DNA from 2 places in the Terribacillus sp. FSL K6-0262 genome. Region 1 is predicted to be linked to the other one. Evidence: a T-box and tRNA genes for the amino acid it is inferred to sense, from the RefSeq annotation. Region 1 holds a T-box; the other holds one or more tRNA genes.
What was found. A T-box is a leader RNA that pairs with one kind of tRNA and senses whether it is charged. The one in region 1 lies ahead of thrS (threonine--tRNA ligase), so its partner is inferred to be a tRNA-Thr.
Positions count from the first base shown of each region.

Region 1 (7,316 bases):
GTGGTCGCTTTATAAAGATAGACCGGCACATTCCATTCCAACGAATACAAGGTATAAATGAATATACACCTTTTTTCCATCGATTATTAGGATTAACCATACTTTTATTAGACGTAGGAGCAAATGATAATAAAAGCTCAGTAAAATTAGACATGTTAACTCATGAAAGTTCAAAAGAGATTAAACATAATTTAATTAAGTACGGTTCTATACTGAAAGACAATCCAGATGCGGAAGAACAAGAAATGAGTACTCTTAAGCATCCTTTAAGGAAAACTATCTATCAAATCTCTAATAAGGAGATTATTATTGGATCAGTTACATCTTTAAAGCTTGTTTTGTTCTTTACGTTACTTTATTCATTTTATGGAAATGTAGAGAGGTTATTTTCCGTCCAACTGAATGTGGAACAAGTAGTAAGTTTCTTTACAAGTAGCTGGTGGCTCATGTCTTTGGGAATATTATCATTGCTTATCATATCCACTGGGTATGGTGTACTTAAGACTTACCTTAAGTATGGTGACTTTTCCGTAGCTACTGATCAAAATAGAATCTTTATCAGCAAGGGAAGAGTAAATAAAACAGACTTTTCAATTCCAAAACACAAAATACAAGCTGTAAGTATCAAATATTCATTACTAAATAAACTTACCGGTCTAGTTAAAGTACGAATAATTAGCACTAATGACAGTGATAATCAAGAAGTCCAGACCTCCAATGTTCTGTTTCCCTTTATTAACGAGAAGAAAGCAAGATCCCTTATTGAAGAAATGTTACCCGAATTTCGTCTACATGAAGTTATGACTACAGTTCCTAAAAAGTCTATAATCCCAAAGCTGATACGAACAAGTTACTTATGGTTGGCAGCAATAGCAATAGTATACTTCTACTTGCCTTCTTTTTGGTACGTAGCTTTTGTATTAGTATCCTATATCCTGATTAGTCAAATACGAAGTGGGTTATTTAGTGGCTATTCTTTTGAAGGAGATAGTATTCAGTTAAAGAAATGCAGATTGTCGAGCACTGTTATTATCACCTCCAGATCTAGATTGGAGGAATTAAGATTTTCACAGACCTTAATGCAAAGGATATTCAATCTATCTTCTTTTGCTGTAGTATCACGCTCCAATCCTGCAAAGACTACCAGAATGTTGGATGTTCCTTTTAAAGTATCCATAGAGTTATACACTATGTATAAAGCAGATGCTATCAGAAAAGGCAAACTGACTGCATGACAATATAGCCGAGGATTCCAAATTGTCAGGGAATGATAGAGATAATGAAGAAATAACAGGAGATAATAATAAGAAGATTATTAGCAGAAGTATCCATCCAGGTCAAAACCACAAAATATCTTATTCCCAATGGATCCATATAATATAATATAAATAAAATACTGCATAAACGGCTATTGCTCCACTTAAATAAGAAGAACTAGGAGTAAAGAGAGAATATCTCTAATCATAGTGAGAAAATACGAAGATTTCTTTAAAGCGATGAGCAGACTGGTTCTAATACTAAATCAATACAAACAGAAATGGAGGTCATTTAAGAAAACAAGGTTAAAAGAAGTGCATATTAATGAAGGGCAACAATATTTATATGTTGCCCTTTGGTTATGTAATACCTTATAAGATGTATCCGCTTTACTACACTAAAACTAAATCAATTGATAATAGCTGATATATCCGATCTGCCTATCTTTTGATGCGCTGTGTAATCAAATCATTATATAGTTTTTTCCGTTCCGATCCAATCCTGCATAAAAATCCCTCATTTCCATTTGACGTCTATATCCAGTATCTGTATAATGAGCATACAACACAACAGAAGCGTTGATAAGGACAACATGCACGCGCCTCTTTCTTCCAGAGAGCGAAGGAAATGCTGGAACCTTCGCAGATAAGCACATGCATTACCGCCTTGGAGCTATTACGGGGAACTCAAGTATCCGTAATCGGGAAGACCGTTATCGCTTTTTTAAGAGCATCAGCTGTTTGCTGGTGGAATTAGGGTGGAACCACGACCGCAATCGTCCCTTCAGGGAGATGACTGCGGTCTTTTTTATTTACAATTTCATATCGGAAAAGCAATGCGAAGGACATGATGCAAGTCATCCCTCTCCTAAACAGAAAGCAGGGTCAACGGCTGAGAGCCCTGCAGGAGAACGATTTGGATTACCACCTTCAAGCTATGGCGGGGAAGTCACAGTATCCGCTATCGGAGGAACCGTTATCTCATACAAGCGCCAATGCATTGGCGGAAATCTGGGTGGAACCACGACCACAATCGTCCCGATCACGGGAGGATTGTGGTCTTTTTTATTTCAAAGGAGGAAATTATCATGAACAAACAAGCTGAAGCAGAAAAACGGAACCATCGTAAACTAGGACAGCAGCTCGAGCTATTCCTGAGCATGGAGGAAGCACCAGGCATGCCCTTCTTCTTGCCAAAGGGAATGGCACTGCGCAATAAACTGGAGGAATTATGGAAAGAAAAGCATGCCCAAGCTGGCTACGATGAAATCAAGACGCCGATCATGATGAAGCAGCAGCTCTGGGAACGGTCCGGTCACTGGGATCATTATCACGAAAATATGTATTTCTCCGAAGTCGATGATCAGCGCTACGCCATCAAACCGATGAGCTGTCCTGGTGCAGTGCTGATTTATAACAGCAAGCTCCGCAGTTATCGGGATCTCCCCCTGCGCTATGCCGAATTGGGCTTGGTGCACCGTCACGAACTATCCGGTTCACTGAACGGGCTTCTGCGCGTCCGATCATTTACACAGGATGACGCGCATCTATTCGTCCGTGAGGATCAAATCGAACAAGAAGTGGAAAAAGTCCTTCATTTGATCGATGATTTTTACAGCCTGTTCGGTTTCTCTTATGAGGTAGAGCTATCCACTCGTCCAGAAGATTTCATGGGTTCCCCCGCAATTTGGGATCAAGCGGAGGCTGCCTTGGAGAATGTCCTTGAAAGACAAGGGATCGCTTATAAGGTGAATGCCGGTGACGGTGCATTTTACGGTCCGAAAATCGATTTCCACATTCTCGACAGTCTCGGAAGAAGCTGGCAATGCGGCACTGTCCAGCTGGATTTCCAAATGCCGGAGAAATTCGGCTGCAGCTATATCGATCAGCAAAACAGCCGCAAACAGCCAATCATGATCCATCGTGCCATCTATGGATCGATCGAGCGCTTCATGGCCATTCTCATCGAGCATTATGCAGGCGACTTCCCCTTCTGGCTGGCACCGGTTCAGGCAAGCATACTCTCGATCAGCGATGCGCACGCAGAATATGCCAAGGCCGTTGGCGAGTATCTTCAAAAAGCAGGCTATCGCGTGTCCGTTGACGATCGTTCGGAGAAAATCGGGCTGAAAATACGGGAAGGCTCCCAGCAGAAAGTGCCTTATCTGCTTATTGTCGGGGATAAGGAGATGCAGGATAAAACAGTTGCTGTCCGGAAGCGGCCAGAGGGAAACATCGGGGAGATGTCTTTAGGTGATCTCCTGAAGCAATTCGAAGCATAAAAAAGCGGATGCTCCCAGAGAGTATCCGCTTAAAATATGCCGATCAATTCCTTTGTATAATTGTGACGCTGATTATCATAAATATCTTCTTTATCAAACAAATCGAGCAGCTCGCCATCTTTCATGACTGCGATGCGCTGGCAAAGCTGATAAACAGCAGCAAGGTCATGGGAAATAAACAAGTATGACATACCTAGTGTTTCCTGGAGAGAAGCAAGAAGCTTCAATATCGCTCCCTGGGAAAGGACGTCCAGGCTTGCCGTTGGTTCATCCAGGACGATGAGCTTGGGCTCGATGCTGATGGCACGGGCAATGGTCACCCGTTGTTTTTGTCCGCCGCTCAGCTCATGCGGAAAACGATCCCCCAGCTCTTTTGGCAGTTCCACCGTTTCCAGCAGCTGCTGTACAAATGCTTGCTTGGAGGAGAAATGAAAGTGCCCTAGCTGAAGTTCATGCTGGAACTGCAAATATGGATCCAGCAGTGAATCTTTGATTCTCATCTTCGGATTCAAAGAGGCGGTTGGATTTTGGAAGACGGTCTGTACGTTGCGGCGATAGTTTCGAAAGTCTTTCCGGCTGGCATTCGCAAGGGGGTCTCCATTAAATATAATCGATCCGCCATCAATTGTCTCTACTCCCAACAGGCAGCGCGCCAATGTACTTTTTCCACATCCGCTTTCCCCTACCAAGCCTAAGCTTTCACCTTCGTGAATGGAGAGAGAGACATCATTGACAGCCAGCTTACCGGGAGTATAGCTTTTTTTGAGATCATGCATTTCGACAACGCGCCTCATTTGCTTATCTCCCTGACGCGCATGGGCAATGTCGGGGCAGCTTGAATCAGCTGCTTCGTATATGCATGTTCCGGCTGATGGATGAGCTTTTGTTTTGTTCCGACTTCCATGATCTTACCATCCTTCATGACAGCGATTTTATGGGAATAGCGAACAACATGGCGCCAATCATGTGTAATGAAAAGAATCGCACAGCCTGTTTTTTGCTGCAGCTCTTGCAGCAAGGAAAGGATCCTATGCGCAGATACGCTATCAAGCGCAGTCGTTGCTTCATCAGCAATCAGGATGTCCGGCTCCAAAAGAAGTGCAAGTGCGATAGAAGCACGCTGCAGCTGGCCGCCGCTCAGCTGGAATGGGTATCGCTTACCAAAGCTGGCATCCAGACCGACAGATTCCAGCGCCTCTTTCGTCATTTCATTACGCTTTTGCTTTTCTTTCACTCCATGTGTTTGCAAATACTCTTCCATATGCTGCAGGATCGTCAGGAAAGGTGTGAAGGAGCCGTGATAGTCCTGGAAAATATAACTGATTGCTTTTCCTCTCAACTCTTTCATTTCTTGTTTCGTCCGTTCAAGAATATTATCCCCTTGATAAATGACGCTTCCGGATGCACTTAGATTAGGTCCAAGCAGTTGACCGATCGCTTGTGACAGCATCGTTTTCCCGCTGCCGCTTTGACCAACGAGGGCGAACCATTCTCCTTTATCGATGGTAAGACTGACGTGATCCACAAGCGTTTTTTCTCCATGTGATACCGTTAAATCCTTGATTGATAAAATCATGGCTGCACCTCCTTTTTCACATCAAATTCATCTCGTAAATAGTCACCGAGAACATTCGCCACTAACACCACTGCAACGATGGCCAGTCCAGGATAGACCATCATTTCGGGGTTCGCCTGGAAGTAAGGCCTGGATTCATTCAGCATGGCGCCCCACTCCGGGGTCGGCGGCTGTGCACCAAGACCGATATATGAAAGCGAAGAAATGAGCAAAATGATTTTACCGAAATCCAAACTGGACAGGACGAGGACATTCCCGATGATATGCGGCATAAGATGTCTGCGCATGATCGTAAACGTGGACAGACCATTGATCCTGGCAATGGTGATATAGTCTTTTTGCACTTCTGTCAGCACTGTGCTGCGTACCATCCGGGCATAGTTGACCCATTTTACAAGAACGATGGCAAACAGCAAGTTACCAATACCCGGCCCCAGCAGACCGCTTAGCACAATGGCAATCACTGTATCGGGGAAAGCAAGGAAACCATCGGCGATCCGCATGAATAGCCGATCGACCCAGCCTCCCCGTATTCCTGCAAGCAGGCCGAAAGGAACACCGATCATAACTGCTGCAGCCAAAGCAATCAAACTGTAGCCGACAGTCAAACGGAATCCGAGTAAGAGCCTCGTGAGCACATCACGGCCTAAATGATCCGTCCCCATGGGATGCTCCCACGATGGGGATGCCAGCCGGTTCCCGACATCTGTCATGTTGGCATCATGCTTCAAGTAAAGGAACGTATATGCCGCCACTGCCAATGACAGGACCAAAAGCGCACTGATCAGCCAGGCCTTGGTTTTCTTTATTTTTTCAGGGGAAAGAGCCATGACACTCATCTAGCTGAGCTTCCTTTCTTTTAATCGAAGTTCAGGATTTACATATCGATAAGATAGATCCACTAATGTATTCACGATGAAGACAATAGCCGCCATCAGGACGATATAGCCTTGAATCAGCGGATAATCACGCTGACGGATAGAATCAACGACGAGCTTTCCTACACCGGGGTAAGCAAATAATACTTCCACCACGACAACACCGCCGATCAAGCTGCCCAGGCTGACACCGAATACCGTGATGACTGGCGGCAAGCTGTGTCGGAAAGCATGCGAGAAGAAGATGCGTCCTTCCGAAATACCCCGCGCCCTTGCCGCGCGGACAAACTCCTGTCCCAAGGAGTCCAACAGACTGGAACGGAGCAGCCGTACATAAACACCCGCAATAGCAAGTCCCAATGTCACTGCCGGCAGCACAAGGGATAGCAAGCTGTCACGTCCCATTGTCGGGAACCAGCTTAATCTGACAGCAAACATATCAATCATGATCAGTCCGAGCCAGAAACTGGGGACGGCAGCACCAATGATGGAGAAATAGCGGCTGACATGGTCGATCCAGCTATCCTTGTATAAAGCGGAAAGGGATCCCAATGGAATCGCGACCAGCAGCATGACGATCAAGGAACCGATGGTCAGCTCCAATGTAGCCGGAAGACCAGTCAGCAGCATCTCCGATACCGGCTGACTGGTGATATAGGAATTGCCGAAATCCAGACGAAGGAAATCCAGCAGCCACTTTCCATATTGGACAAGTAATGGATCGTTGAAGCCCATATCCTCCCTCAGCGCCTCCACCTGCTCTTGGCTTACATTCAGTTCATCCACATTCAGGATCGTAAGCGCTGGATCACCTGGTGCAAGGCGAAGGAAAAGGAAACTGAAGAAGGTGACGAATAAGACGAACAGTACAACCTCCAGCAATCTTCTCCCAATGATACGAAACATCACTTCACATCCAATTGATTTGTTATCATATAATATTCACTTCTTGTCGTGACCCAGTTCTTCACTTTCGTTTCATCATAGGCAACGAGCGTGTCTGGATAAATCACAAATGAATTGATTTGATTTTCATCTACGTAATCGGCAGCTGCTTCAGATAGCTCTGCACGCTTATCGGCATCGACTGTTACATTTAATTCATCGATGATCCTCGTCAGCTCTGGTTCATCTGCACCACTGAAATTCAAAGCTCCGTCTGGGTGATATGTGGCATTCAAGTAATATCCAGCATCACCACGAGGGGCTGTCAGGTTACTGTATGTGGCTAAATCCCAATCCCGATTTGATGCCATGTATTCTTCCGGGATCTCTATTTGACGCAGTTCCACGTCAATACCAAGCTTTTTCGCATCCGATTGGA
Region 1 covers NZ_CP150277.1:1,790,309-1,797,624, reverse strand. The annotation lists gene MHI54_RS09330 (PH domain-containing protein) at 1-1,235, shown strand, start outside; T-box leader at 1,827-2,043, shown strand; gene thrS (threonine--tRNA ligase) at 2,252-3,538, shown strand; gene MHI54_RS09320 (dipeptide/oligopeptide/nickel ABC transporter ATP-binding protein) at 3,568-4,332, opposite strand; gene MHI54_RS09315 (ABC transporter ATP-binding protein) at 4,329-5,114, opposite strand; gene nikC (nickel transporter permease) at 5,111-5,953, opposite strand; gene nikB (nickel ABC transporter permease) at 5,954-6,898, opposite strand; gene nikA (nickel ABC transporter substrate-binding protein) at 6,898-7,316, opposite strand, start outside.

Region 2 (7,316 bases), 300 kb from region 1:
CATTCAGCGATTTTCAGGGATTCCAATTTAGATAAGGGCATTACACCTGCATTATTTACGATGACATCGATTTTTCCGTATGCTTCGATTATTTCTTGTACGGTATGCTGCATTTGTTCAAAGTCTGTAACATCCAGTTGTTTATAATCTGCACTATATCCTTTTTGGAGAAGAGTGGATACGAGTGTTTCTAACTTATCTGTTCTCCGCGCTGCTGCTATTGCCACGGCGCCATTTTGAGCTAATAACTCAACAGTTGCTGCTCCGATGCCGCTGCTTCCTCCGGTGACAAGAACAACTTTATTCTTTATACTCATCCTTGTATCATCCTCTTTTTATTAATTTACTATGGGGAATCCTTATCCATTATCACGATGCAGGACCATTCCTGCATGATATAGTATCCCGTTTTGAAAATCTCCATCAGCTGTGAATCCTGTATCATCATGATATTCAATATGATCACCTGTTATTTGATAATTACCTGTATAAGCGCATTCGACATCACCACGAGCTTCAATATAGCGTCCTTCGGGCAGCAGCTCATGCCTGATATATCGATCTTTAGTAACCCATAGACCAACGTAAGTATCATTATTCTTTTTCATATCATCAGCTCCTTTTCTGTTCTACTATTAGTATCAGCGAAAATTAACATGGAGCGGTAGCCGGCATCTCTTTAATTCTTGCCCTATCCTCCAATAACCAAAAAGCTATATAAAAGGAGGGATTATCCATGCCGCCAAAAGAACAGTTGCAATCAAAAGGAGAGGAACTTACAGATCTAGTCTCAAAATTTGCTGCCAAGGAAGGTACGAATCTAACATCTATCCCCGGGTTGGAACTCATTCGTTCAGCCAAACCACTGGAGCCTGTACATACAATGCATGAACCTGCTTTATGCATTGTTCTGCAAGGAAGAAAAGGGATCTCTATCATTGGAGAGGACTTCTTTTACGGAAAAGGAGATTACTTAGTCGTAACTGTCGATTTGCCTGTTATCGGGGAAATTCTAGAAGCAAGTGCGATGGAGCCTTATTTATGTCTTCGATTGAATTTTAACATGATGCAGATTGCAGAGGTTTCAAAAGAGTATAAGCAACATAGTACCAATAAAGATGTTTCAGAGCGAGGAATATTTGTAGAACAGACAGATGAAGTTATTCTGGATGCGGTTAGCAGACTCGTGAAACTGCTTCATACCCCTGAGGATACAGAAATACTTGCACCTCTCATCATTAAGGAGATTCTATACCGCATTATGCAAGGAAAACATGGGGACACAGTAAAAAAACTTGTTGCCAAGGGAAGTAAATTATCTGAAGTAGCAATTGTTCTGGATTACTTAAAGGAAAATTTTTCTCGAGAAATAAGGATAGATGAACTAGCTAAAAAAGTATGCCTTAGCCCATCAGCTTTATATCATCATTTTAAACAAGTTACAACCATGACTCCGATTCAATACCAGAGAGCATTACGTCTTCATGAGGCAAGGCGGTTGATTATTGGAAAAGATATGAAGATTGCTGATGCTGCCTTCCAAGTTGGCTATGAAAGCCCATCTTATTTTAACAGGGAATACAGGAAAATGTTTGGCAAGCCACCCGGGAAAGATCGTAAAGAAAATCTAAATTTATATAATGTCTAGCCCAAATTAAAAAGTCGCATACAAATTGTATGCGACTTCTGTTGTTGTACTCTATAATATCAATGATCTAATAGAATGATGGTTTATAACTGCGAGAGTGCTACATGGAAAACAAAAATAAAAAGAAAATCGAGTTCAATGCTCTGTCACTGTATGTCCTTTTGTTATTTCTATAAACTAAGAAAAGTATTAGAGAATGTTCTCTAATACTTTTCTTCTTTCTAAGCTTCCTAGCGGACTTGAACCGCTGACCCCCACCTTACCATGGTGGTGCTCTACCGACTGAGCTAAGGAAGCAATGGCTCCACAGGCAGGATTCGAACCTGCGACCGATCGGTTAACAGCCGATAGCTCTACCACTGAGCTACTGTGGAATAATATCAATTATGTATACAAAAAAGAACTGCCTGGCAGTGTCCTACTCTCACGGGGCGAACCCAACTACCATCGGCGCTGAAGAGCTTAACTGCTGTGTTCGGCATGGGAACAGGTGTGACCTCTTCGCTATTACCACCAGACAATTCAAGAATTCATATGGAATGAACCCTCAAAACTAGATAAGAAACATTCATGCTGTACATCTCATGCGTGCCAAGCACCGGAGTGCTTGGTCTTTGGCGTTGACTTACTAAGGGATCTGGCGCTGCGGCTAGATCCAGCTCCAAGGGCCAGAAACTATGGCCTAAGCGATAAATCCCTTCGTGAAGAAGTACACTCCACTACGGGCTTTCTCGCTTATTCCTACGTTTCTAAACGGCCTTTTCCGCTTTTCGTTTTTTAGTTAAGTCCTCGATCGATTAGTATTCGTCAGCTGCACGTGTCACCACGCTTCCACCTCGAACCTATCTACCTCATCGTCTCTGAGGGATCTTACTCATTTAAAATGATGGGAAGTCTCATCTTGAGGGGGGCTTCATGCTTAGATGCTTTCAGCACTTATCCCTTCCGCACGTAGCTACCCAGCTGTGCTCCTGGCGGAACAACTGGTGCACCAGCGGTGCGTCCATCCCGGTCCTCTCGTACTAAGGACAGCTCCTCTCAAACTTCCAACGCCCACGACGGATAGGGACCGAACTGTCTCACGACGTTCTGAACCCAGCTCGCGTACCGCTTTAATGGGCGAACAGCCCAACCCTTGGGACCGACTACAGCCCCAGGATGCGATGAGCCGACATCGAGGTGCCAAACCTCCCCGTCGATGTGGACTCTTGGGGGAGATAAGCCTGTTATCCCCGGGGTAGCTTTTATCCGTTGAGCGACGGCCCTTCCATACGGCACCGCCGGATCACTAAGCCCGACTTTCGTCCCTGCTCGACTTGTAGGTCTCGCAGTCAAGCTCCCTTCTGCCTTTGCACGCTACGAATGATTTCCAACCATTCTGAGGGAACCTTTGGGCGCCTCCGTTACTCTTTGGGAGGCGACCGCCCCAGTCAAACTGCCCACCTGACACTGTCTCCGAACCGGATGACGGTTCTGGGTTAGAATGTCAATACAGCCAGGGTGGTATCCCACGGATGCCTCCGCCGAAGCTGGCGCTCCGGTTTCCAAGGCTCCCACCTATCCTGTACAAGCTGTACCAACATTCCATATCAGGCTACAGTAAAGCTCCACGGGGTCTTTCCGTCCTGTCGCGGGTAATGCGCATCTTCACGCATAGTATAATTTCACCGGGTCTCTCGTTGAGACAGTGCCCAAGTCGTTGCACCTTTCGTGCGGGTCGGAACTTACCCGACAAGGAATTTCGCTACCTTAGGACCGTTATAGTTACGGCCGCCGTTTACTGGGGCTTCGGTTCACAGCTTCGGGACGAAGTCCCTAACCATTCCCCTTAACCTTCCAGCACCGGGCAGGTGTCAGCCCCTATACTTCGCCTTACGGCTTTGCAGAGACCTGTGTTTTTGCTAAACAGTCGCTTGGGCCTTTTCACTGCGGCTTCTCCTAAAAAGAAGCACCCCTTCTCCCGAAGTTACGGGGTCATTTTGCCGAGTTCCTTAACGAGAGTTCTCCCGATCATCTTCGGTTACTCACCGTGCCTACCTGTGTCGGTTTGCGGTACGGGCACCTATTTCCTCACTAGAGGCTTTTCTTGGCAGTGTGAAATCAGGAACTTCGGTACTAAATTTCCCTCCCCATAACCGCCTGGAATCATGTTGAGTGGATTTGCCTGCTCAACTTCCTCACGGCTTGGACGCGCATGACCAGCAGCGCGCTTTCCTTATCCTCCTGCGTCCCCCCATCGTTCAAGCGGATTTAGGTGGTACAGGAATATCAACCTGTTATCCATCGCCTACGCCTTTCGGCCTCGGCTTAGGCCCCGACTAACCCTGAGCGGACGAGCCTTCCTCAGGAAACCTTGGGCTTTCGATGAAAGAGATTCTCACTCTTTTTTCGCTACTCATACCGGCATTCTCACTTCTAAGCGCTCCAGCCGTCCTCACGATCGACCTTCACAGCCCTTAGAACGCTCTCCTACCACTGACATCGTAGATGTCAATCCGCAGCTTCGGTGGTGTGTTTAGCCCCGGTATATTTTCGGCGCAGCGTCACTCGACCAGTGAGCTATTACGCACTCTTTCAATGATGGCTGCTTCTAAGCCAACATCCTGGTTGTCTAAGCAACGCCACATCCTTTTCCACTTAACACACACTTTGGGACCTTAGCTGGCGGTCTGGGCTGTTTCCCTTTCGACCATGAACCTTATCACCCATGGTCTGACTCCCAAAGTAGATTGATTGGCATTCGGAGTTTGACTGAATTCGGTAACCCGATGAGGGCCCCTAGTCCAATCAGTGCTCTACCTCCAACCATCATCCTTTGAGGCTAGCCCTAAAGCTATTTCGGAGAGAACCAGCTATCTCCGTGTTCGATTGGCATTTCACCCCTACCCACACCTCATCCCCGCACTTTTCAACGTGCGTGGGTTCGGGCCTCCAGTCAGTGTTACCTGACCTTCACCCTGGACATGGGTAGATCACACGGTTTCGGGTCTACGACCACCTACTATGTCGCCCTATTCAGACTCGCTTTCGCTGCGGCTCCGTCTTTTCAACTTAACCTTGCAGGGGATCGTAACTCGCCGGTCCATTCTACAAAAGGTACGCCGTCACCCATTAACGGGCTTCGACTACTTGTAGGCACACGGTTTCAGGTTCTATTTCACTCCCCTTCCGGGGTGCTTTTCACCTTTCCCTCACGGTACTGGTTCACTATCGGTCACTAGGGAGTATTTAGCCTTGGGAGATGGTCCTCCCGGATTCCGACGGAATTTCACGTGTTCCGCCGTACTCAGGATACACTCCGGAGGAAACCACATTTCAAGTACAGGGCTCTTACCTTCTATGGCGGGCCATTCCAAGCCGCTTCGTCTACATGGTTTCTTTGTAACTCCAAAGGAGTGTCCTACAACCCCAGAAGGCAAGCCTTCTGGTTTGGGCTGATTCCGTTTCGCTCGCCGCTACTTGGGAAATCGCATTTGCTTTCTCTTCCTCCGGGTAATGAGATGTTTCAGTTCCCCGGGTCTGCCTCGCATCACCTATGTATTCAGTAATGCGTACTATCCAATAACGGATAGCGGGTTCCCCCATTCGGAAATCTCCGGATCAAAGCTTACTTACAGCTCCCCGAAGCATATCGGTGTTAGTCCCGTCCTTCATCGGCTCCTAGTGCCAAGGCATCCACCGTGCGCCCTTCTTCACTTAACTAATAACGCATGATGCATTAAATCGCGACAATATATATTGTCTTGCTTTAAAGTTTGATGTTCTGGCATGTTGTTTCTTATCTAGTTTTCAAGGTTCACAAGAGAGATTGATCTCTCAAAACTGAACAAACAACCCAATTACGTGTCTACTACGAAGTAGTAGTTCCAATGTCCAGGTTCAGCTCCTAAAAGCTAGCGTATAGTTCATCTCGTTTCCTGACTCCAAAACCCGGAGTCTGTAACCGATCTGATCTATCCGTACGCTTTTGAACAGTCGCTTCACCTTTTCCAATTATCCTTAGAAAGGAGGTGATCCAGCCGCACCTTCCGATACGGCTACCTTGTTACGACTTCACCCCAATCATTGATCCCACCTTCGGCGGCTGGCTCCAAAAGGTTACCTCACCGACTTCGGGTGTTACCAACTCTCGTGGTGTGACGGGCGGTGTGTACAAGGCCCGGGAACGTATTCACCGCGGCATGCTGATCCGCGATTACTAGCGATTCCGGCTTCATGCAGGCGAGTTGCAGCCTGCAATCCGAACTGAGAATGGTTTTATGGGATTTGCTTAGCCTCGCGGCTTCGCTGCCCTTTGTACCATCCATTGTAGCACGTGTGTAGCCCAGGTCATAAGGGGCATGATGATTTGACGTCATCCCCACCTTCCTCCGGTTTGTCACCGGCAGTCACTCTAGAGTGCCCAACTGAATGCTGGCAACTAGAATCAAGGGTTGCGCTCGTTGCGGGACTTAACCCAACATCTCACGACACGAGCTGACGACAACCATGCACCACCTGTCACGCTGTCCCCGAAGGGAACGCCTTGTCTCCAAGGTTGTCAGCGGATGTCAAGACCTGGTAAGGTTCTTCGCGTTGCTTCGAATTAAACCACATGCTCCACCGCTTGTGCGGGCCCCCGTCAATTCTTTTGAGTTTCAGCCTTGCGGCCGTACTCCCCAGGCGGAGTGCTTAATGCGTTAACTTCAGCACTAAGGGGCGGAAACCCCCTAACACCTAGCACTCATCGTTTACGGCGTGGACTACCAGGGTATCTAATCCTGTTTGCTCCCCACGCTTTCGCGCCTCAGCGTCAGTTACAGACCAGAGAGTCGCCTTCGCCACTGGTGTTCCTCCACATATCTACGCATTTCACCGCTACACGTGGAATTCCACTCTCCTCTTCTGCACTCAAGTTCCCCAGTTTCCAATGACCCTCCACAGTTAAGCTGTGGGCTTTCACATCAGACTTAAGAAACCGCCTACGCGCCCTTTACGCCCAATAATTCCGGACAACGCTTGCCCCCTACGTATTACCGCGGCTGCTGGCACGTAGTTAGCCGGGGCTTTCTGGTCAGGTACCGTCAAGGTACAAGCAGTTACTCTTGTACTTGTTCTTCCCTGACAACAGAGCTTTACGACCCGAAGGCCTTCATCGCTCACGCGGCGTTGCTCCGTCAGACTTTCGTCCATTGCGGAAGATTCCCTACTGCTGCCTCCCGTAGGAGTCTGGGCCGTGTCTCAGTCCCAGTGTGGCCGATCACCCTCTCAGGTCGGCTATGCATCGTCGCCTTGGTGGGCCGTTACCCCACCAACTAGCTAATGCACCGCGGGCCCATCTGTAAGTGACAGCCGAAACCGTCTTTCCATTTCCGATCAGGAGAAAGGAAATACTATCCGGTATTAGCCCCGGTTTCCCGGAGTTATCCCAGTCTTACAGGCAGGTTGCCCACGTGTTACTCACCCGTCCGCCGCTCATTCCGCCAGATTCACCCCGAAGGGGTCATCTGGTTTCCTGCGCTCGACTTGCATGTATTAGGCACGCCGCCAGCGTTCGTCCTGAGCCAAGATCAAACTCTCCATGAAAGTGTTGATGCATTGCTCGTCAGAGCTGACGTTGATCTTACGATCATGTCGTTTAGTTCGTAATTGGTTGTTTTGTTCAGTTTTCAAAGATCAATTTCGTTCT
Region 2 covers NZ_CP150277.1:1,489,481-1,496,796, forward strand. The annotation lists gene MHI54_RS07695 (SDR family oxidoreductase) at 1-317, opposite strand, end outside; gene MHI54_RS07700 (Atu4866 domain-containing protein) at 360-608, opposite strand; gene MHI54_RS07705 (AraC family transcriptional regulator) at 737-1,648, shown strand; tRNA gene MHI54_RS07710 (tRNA-Thr) at 1,873-1,945, opposite strand; tRNA gene MHI54_RS07715 (tRNA-Asn) at 1,948-2,022, opposite strand; rRNA gene rrf (5S ribosomal RNA) at 2,054-2,166, opposite strand; rRNA gene MHI54_RS07725 (23S ribosomal RNA) at 2,426-5,350, opposite strand; rRNA gene MHI54_RS07730 (16S ribosomal RNA) at 5,652-7,213, opposite strand.
Region 2: it encodes a tRNA-Thr, which carries the amino acid that the T-box ahead of thrS (threonine--tRNA ligase) is inferred to sense. The anticodon was not compared.